2 regions of the Lichenihabitans sp. Uapishka_5 genome follow, and region 1 is predicted to be linked to the other one. Evidence: predicted binding sites of a transcription regulator. Region 1 holds the regulator's gene; the other holds the start of a gene.
What was found. Region 1 encodes HrcA, which represses chaperone genes, less so after heat shock. Its sites were predicted from a motif close to GTTAGCACTCNCNNNNNGNGAGTGCTAAC; they were not measured.
Positions count from the first base shown of each region.

Region 2: the regulator HrcA is predicted to act here: its motif matches at 1,520-1,548, upstream of groES (co-chaperone GroES).

Region 1 covers NZ_JARPVX010000098.1:3,669-7,076, forward strand. The annotation lists gene P7D22_RS20275 (putative bifunctional diguanylate cyclase/phosphodiesterase) at 1-768, shown strand, start outside; gene P7D22_RS20280 (HAD family hydrolase) at 841-1,500, shown strand; gene hrcA (heat-inducible transcriptional repressor HrcA) at 1,540-2,628, shown strand; gene P7D22_RS20290 (SCO family protein) at 2,693-3,298, shown strand; gene P7D22_RS20295 (bestrophin family protein) at 3,338-3,408, shown strand, end outside.
Region 2 covers NZ_JARPVX010000006.1:109,497-112,904, forward strand. The annotation lists gene groL (chaperonin GroEL) at 1-1,108, opposite strand, end outside; gene groES (co-chaperone GroES) at 1,153-1,440, opposite strand; gene P7D22_RS04525 (SDR family NAD(P)-dependent oxidoreductase) at 1,716-2,477, shown strand; gene P7D22_RS04530 (extracellular solute-binding protein) at 2,697-3,408, shown strand, end outside.

The sequences.
Region 1 (3,408 bases):
CGGCTCGAGGCCGATCTGCGCCGCGCCATCGAGGCCGATGAGATCGTGCCGTTTTTCCAGCCGCTCGTGGAGCTGGGAAGCGGGCGGGTGATCGGCGCCGAGGCCCTGGCCCGCTGGCACCATGCCGCGCACGGCTGGGTGTCGCCGGCGGAGTTCATCCCGCTCACCGAATCGCTCGGGCTGATCGATGCGCTCACGGAGCGGCTGCTGCGGCGCGCCTGCTTGTCGGCCCTGGCCTGGCCGGAGCCCCTGACCGTCGCCTTCAACGTGTCGCCGCTGCAGTTGCGCGACGAAGCGTTGCCGGCGCTGATCCGGCGCATCCTGGCCGATACGGGGTTCCCGGCGCATCGCCTGGAGCTCGAGGTCACCGAAGGCGCCTTCGTCAGCGACCTCGATCTGGCGCGCCGCCTGCTCGAGGATCTGCGCTGCGACGGCATCAAGCTCGCGCTCGACGATTTCGGCACCGGTTATTCGAGCTTGAAGCACCTGCGATGCCTGCCGTTCGACACCCTGAAGATCGATGCGAGCTTCGTGCGCGGCATGGTGGACGACGATGAAAGCCGCAAGATCGTCGCCGCCGTGGTGGGGCTCGGCCACAGCCTCGGGCTTTCCACGGTGGCGGAAGGGGTTGAGACCGCGCGCGTCGCCGAACTGCTGCGCGAGCTCGGCTGCGATATCGGCCAGGGCTGGCTGTTCGGCCGCCCGGTGCCGACCGCGGACTTTCCCTTTGCGACGCCGGCACCCCTGCGGCGAAGCCTCGTGGCCTGACGGCGTCCCGCCTGTTCTGGCCAGCCGGGCCGGAAAGCCTATCTTGTTCGGCACGGGACCGGGCGAGCCAGCATGCCGAATGACCTCCTGATCTTCGATTGCGACGGCGTGCTGGTCGACAGCGAGCCCCTGGCGCTCCAGGCCCTCCACACGGTGCTGAACGAAGCCGGCGTGCCGGCCACCGTCGATCTGGTGATGAGCTGCTTCGGCATGAAGCAGGCGGACGCGTTGCGGCGCATCGGCGCGGCGACCGGTCATCCTGTGCCGCCCGACGTGCCGGAGCGGCTTTGGCCCGTCACCCGGCAATTGTTCGAGGCTGGACTCGAAGCCATGCCGGGCGTGGTCGACGCGCTCCGCAGCCTGCCGCCGGACCTGCGGCGCTGCGTCGCTTCCTCGTCGCAGCCCGAGCGCATCCGCGTCAGCCTGGCCTTGACCGGCCTCGCGCCCTGGTTCGAGCCGCATCTGTTCTCGTCCAGCGCCGTTCTGCACGGCAAGCCGGCGCCGGACCTGTTTCTGCTGGCCGCAGCCCGCATGGGGGTTATGCCGTGCCGCTGCGCCGTCATCGAGGATTCCGTGTTCGGCATCGAGGCTGCCCGCGCGGCCGGCATGACGGCCTTCGGATTTACGGGCGGCGGTCACGTCGGCCCGGGCCATGCGGCGGTGCTGCAAGCCGCCGGGGCGGTCGCGGTCGCGGCCGACTGGGCCGAGGCGGCCCGGCTTCTTGCCGCTTGAATCCGTGTTCGTGCCGACGCAAGCTCTCGGCCCATGCCCATGTCCCTCCCCACGCGCGCCGATCTTGCCGCCACGACGGCGCTGGCCTCGCTCAGCGAGCGATCGCGCGAGATCTTCCGGCGCATCGTCGACAGCTACCTGACCACGGGCGAGCCCGTCGGCAGCCGCAACCTGTCTCGCCTGCTGCCCACGAGCTTGTCGCCGGCCTCGGTGCGCAACGTCATGCAGGAGCTCGAGGGCCTCGGGCTGATCTACGCGCCCCATACCAGCGCCGGACGCCTGCCCACCCACCTGGGGCTGCGGTTCTTCGTCGATGCCTTGCTCGAATGGGGCGACCTCGGCGACCATGACCGGCAGCGTATCGACGCCGAGGTTCAGGCGGCCTCGTTCGGCCGCACCGTTGATGGCGTGCTGTCGGACGCCATGGGCCTCCTGTCGGGCCTGACGCGCGGCGCCGGCGTGGTGGTGACCGGCAAGGATAACCACCGCCTGAAGCAGATCGAGTTCGTGCGGCTCGACGGCACCCGGGCGCTCGCGGTGCTGGTGGCAGAGGACGGCTCGGTCGAGAACCGCGTCGTCGCGATCCCGCCCGGCCTGCCGGTGTCGGCCTTGATCGAGGCCGCCAATTACCTGAACGCCCGCATCCGGGGCCGGACCCTGCCCGAAGCCCGCCTCGAAATCGAGGCGGAGCGTCGGGCCGCCCAGGTCGAGCTCGACGAGTTGTCCCACCGGGTGGTCGATGCCGGCCTTGCCACCTGGGCGAGCCTCGAGACGGGCGACCGCCGGCTGATCGTCCGGGGCCAAGGCAACCTGCTCGAGGATCTCACGGCGCTCGAGGAGCTCGAGCGCATCCGGTTGTTGTTCGACGACCTCGAAACCAAGACCGAGGTGATCGAGCTGCTCGACCGCGCCGAAACCGGCGAGGGCGTCCGCATCTTCATCGGTGCCGAGAATAAGCTGTTTTCCTTGTCGGGCTCCGCCATGGTGGCGACGCCCTTCCGGGACGGCAATCAGAAGATCATCGGCATCCTGGGCATCATCGGACCGACGCGCCTCAACTATGCCCGAGTGGTGCCGATGGTGGACTACACGGCTCGTGTCATCTCCCAGGTGATCGGCCGGGTGTAGCGCCGCTCGGCCGCCTGCCGGTGGTGCGACGCTGCCGTTGTTCCAGCCCCGAGGCGACGCCCGCATGGACAAACGATCCGTTCTGAGGCTGGCCGGCATCGCCGCCGTGATCGGGCTCGTGCTGTCGGTCACGGCCCTGGTGATGGTCTTGCGCCAGGGCGACGCTGGCCGTGGCTCGACGGGCTTCGGCGGCCCGGCCGCGGTCGGCGGCGCCTTTGCGCTGACCGACCAGGACGGCCACCCGGCGACCGAAGCCCTGCTGCGGGGCGAGCCGACGCTGGTGTTCTTCGGCTACACCCATTGCCCCGATGTGTGCCCGACGACGCTGAGCGACCTCAGCGCCATGTTCCGGGTGCTTGGCCAAGACGCCAAGGCCCAGGCCCTGTTCATCACGGTGGACCCGTGGCGCGACACGCCGGCGGTGCTCAAGGATTACCTGTCGAACTTCGATCCGCGCATCCGGGCCCTGACGGGATCGCCCGACGCCGTGGCGGCGGTCGAGCGTGCCTACAAGGTCTACGTCAAGAAGGTGCCGACCGCCGGGGGCGACTACGCCATGGATCATACGGCCCTGGTCTATCTGATGGACAAGGACGGCCGCTTCGTGAATGGCTTCAACCTGTCCCAATCCCCCGAAAAGGCCGCCGCCGACCTTGCCGCTTCCTTGTGAGCTCATGACCGCGCCTCATCGGCGACGGAACCCTCGGGCGTGATCGTCCGCACCAAGCCGACTACCCTGCAGCTGTTGTTCCAGATGCGCGGCTCCGTGATCCCGCGCAT
Region 2 (3,408 bases), on a different contig from region 1:
CCAGACGCTCCTGGAGCTTCTCCTTGTCGTAGTCCGAGGTGGTTTCCTCGATCTGCGACTTGATCTGGGCGATGCGGCCCTCGATGTCGGCCTTTTCGCCGAAACCGTCGATGATCGTGGTGTTCTCCTTGTCGATGCGGATGCGCTTGGCGCGGCCGAGCATCTGAAGGGTCACGGACTCGAGCTTGATGCCGAGTTCCTCGGAGATCATCTGACCCTGGGTCAGGATCGCGATGTCCTCGAGCATGGCCTTGCGGCGATCGCCGAAGCCCGGAGCCTTGACGGCCGCGACCTTGAGGCCACCACGCAGCTTGTTGACCACGAGCGTGGCGAGAGCCTCACCCTCGATGTCCTCGGCGACGATCACCAGCGGCTTGCCGGTCTGCACCACGGCCTCGAGCACCGGCAGCATCGCCTGCAGCGACGACAGCTTCTTCTCGTGGATGAGGATGTAGGGCTCGTCGAGCTCCGCGATCATCTTCTCGGCATTGGTGATGAAGTAGGGCGACAGGTAACCGCGGTCGAACTGCATGCCCTCGACGACGTCGAGTTCGGTCTCGGCGGTCTTGGCTTCTTCAACCGTGATGACGCCTTCGTTGCCGACCTTCTGCATCGCCTTGGCGATCATCTCGCCGATCGACTTGTCGCCGTTCGACGAAATCGTACCGACCTGGGCCACTTCGTCGGACGAGTTGATCTTCTTGGCGCGGGACTTGATGTCCTCGAGGGCTGCCACGACCGCCATGTCGACGCCGCGCTTCAGATCCATCGGGTTCATGCCGGCGGCCACGTATTTGGCGCCTTCACGGACTATGGCCTGGGCCAGCACGGTCGCCGTGGTGGTGCCGTCGCCGGCCTTGTCGTTGGTCTTCGAGGCCACTTCGCGCACCATCTGGGCGCCCATGTTCTCGAACTTGTCTTCGAGCTCGATTTCCTTGGCGACCGTCACACCGTCCTTGGTGATGCGGGGCGCGCCGAAGGACTTGTCGATCACGACGTTGCGACCCTTCGGGCCGAGCGTCACCTTGACCGCGTCGGCCAGGATGTCGACGCCGCGCAGCATGCGGGCGCGGGCGTCAGAGGAAAAACGTACGTCTTTCGCTGCCATGGGGATTGTCTCCTAAACGGAAGTTTCGGGGGTGGGCGGGGCTGTTAGCCGACGACGCCCATGATGTCGCTCTCCTTCATGATGAGGAGATCCTGGCCGTCGATCTTGACCTCGGTGCCCGACCACTTGCCGAACAGCACCTTGTCGCCAGCCTTGACGTCGAGCGCGTTGAGCTTGCCCTGCTCGTCACGGGCGCCCGGGCCCACGGCGACGATCTCGCCTTCCTGGGGCTTTTCCTTCGCGGTGTCCGGGATGATGATGCCGCCCTTGGTCTTCTCTTCGCCTTCGAGACGCTTCACGACCACGCGATCGTGGAGGGGACGGAAATTCATGGGTCGCCTTCCTGTTTCAAACCCGGCACCTGTGCGATAGAACACGGCGCACACGGGCGTCAGCCTCTGGGAGGCCAGTCTTAGCACTCATCGATCGAGAGTGCTAACCGGCAGGGTTGAGGTAGGCGGATGCCTTCTCCTTGTCAAGGCAAAGGGCCATTCGCCTGGGGATGGCCGCGCCTGCGGATCTGCCTGTCCCCTCAGGCTCAGCTGTCTCGAAAAGGCTTTAGCGTCGCCGTGTGAAGCCTCAACAACATTTCCGGGAAGGAACCCCCATGTCATTTGCCATCTACCCAAGCCTCAAGGATGTGGTCGTCACTGTAACCGGAGGCGCCTCGGGCATCGGCGCCGAGATCGTGCGGGCTTTTGCGGCGCAAGGCTCTCGCGTCGGCTTCGTCGACCTCGACGTCACGACCGGGCAGGCCCTGGCCGAAGACCTGAGCCAAAAGGGCGCCACGGTGGCGTTCGAAGCCTGCGACCTGCGGGACATCGCGGCCCTGCGGCAGGCCTTTGCGGGTTTGAAGGCGACGCTCGGCCCGGCCGGGGTGCTGGTCAACAACGCGGCGCGCGACGATCGGCACGGCTGGGAAACGGTCGAGCCCGAATATTACGACGAGCGCATCGCCACCAACTTGCGCCACATGTTCTTCGCCACCCAGGCGGTGGCGCCCGACATGATCGCGGCCCGCAAAGGCTCGATCATCAACATGGGCTCGAATTCCTGGTGGGAAGCGGGTGGCGGCATGCCGGTCTACACGTCGGCCAAGGCGGCCGTGCATGGCATGACGCGGTCGTTCGCACGGGACCTCGGGCCGCATCGCATCCGCGTCAACACAGTGGTGCCGGGCTGGGTGATGACCGAACGGCAGAAGACGCTGTGGGCCAACCCGGAGGCGCTGGAGCGGCAGAAGGTGCGGCAGTGCCTGCCCGAACTGATCGAGCCCGTCTACCTGGCCCGCATGGTGTTGTTCCTCGCATCCGACGATGCCGCCATGTGTACGGCCAACAACTACATGGTGGAGGCCGGCTCGATCTGATCCGGGCCCGACCGAATGCGACGCCATCCGGCGTCGTATTGCCGGAAGCCTTGGGGCTGCCATTCTAAACTTTAGAACGATTATCAATTGCTGTGATAGACTTGCCGAGTTCTGCCTGACCACTTAAGCCGACCGGGCCATGGCTCCCGGATGACCTTTCGCGGTCCGGTCGGCGTGGCCCCACGGTGGCCGTTCGGCCTGCTTCATCCAGGATGTCTCATGTTCCGAGCTTCGACGCTGCGCCTGCCGATCGCCGCATGCTGTCTCACGATCGCGCTCGGCGGGCCCGCCTCGCAGGCCGCCGAAGTTGGCGCGTTGACGGTTTATAATGGCCAGGACGAAGGACCCGTGGAGGCCGCCATCGCGGCCTACGAGAAGAAAACGGGCGTCAAGGTGGCGATGCGCAAGGCCGGCAGCCCTGCCTTCGCGAACCAGATCGCCCAGGAAGGCGCCCATTCGCCGGCCGACATCTTTTATGCCGAATATACGTCGCCGCTCGCCGTGCTGAAGAACAAGGACCTGCTCGGTTCCGTGGCGGCCCCGACCCTGGCCGAGGTGCCGGCGCGCTTCAACGACCATGACGGCACCTGGATCGGCGTCACGGCGCGCAGCCAGGTGCTGGTGTACCACGCCGGAACCGTGCAGGAGGCGGTACTGCCGTCGTCCGTGCTCGACTTGGCCAAGCCGGAATGGAAGGATCGCATCGCCTTCAACCCGAAGAGCGCCGCCTTCCTGGAGCAGCTCACGGCCATCGCCAAGGTGGAAGGGCACGCCAAGGCCAAGACGTGGCTCGAGGCCCTGAAGGCCAATGCCAAGGCCTATCCGAGCAACACCGCGATGATCATGGCGGTCGAGCGCGGTGAGGTTCCGGTGGCGATCGTCGGCGACAATTATTGGTTCGCGGTCGCCAAAGAAAAGGGCGGCACCGACA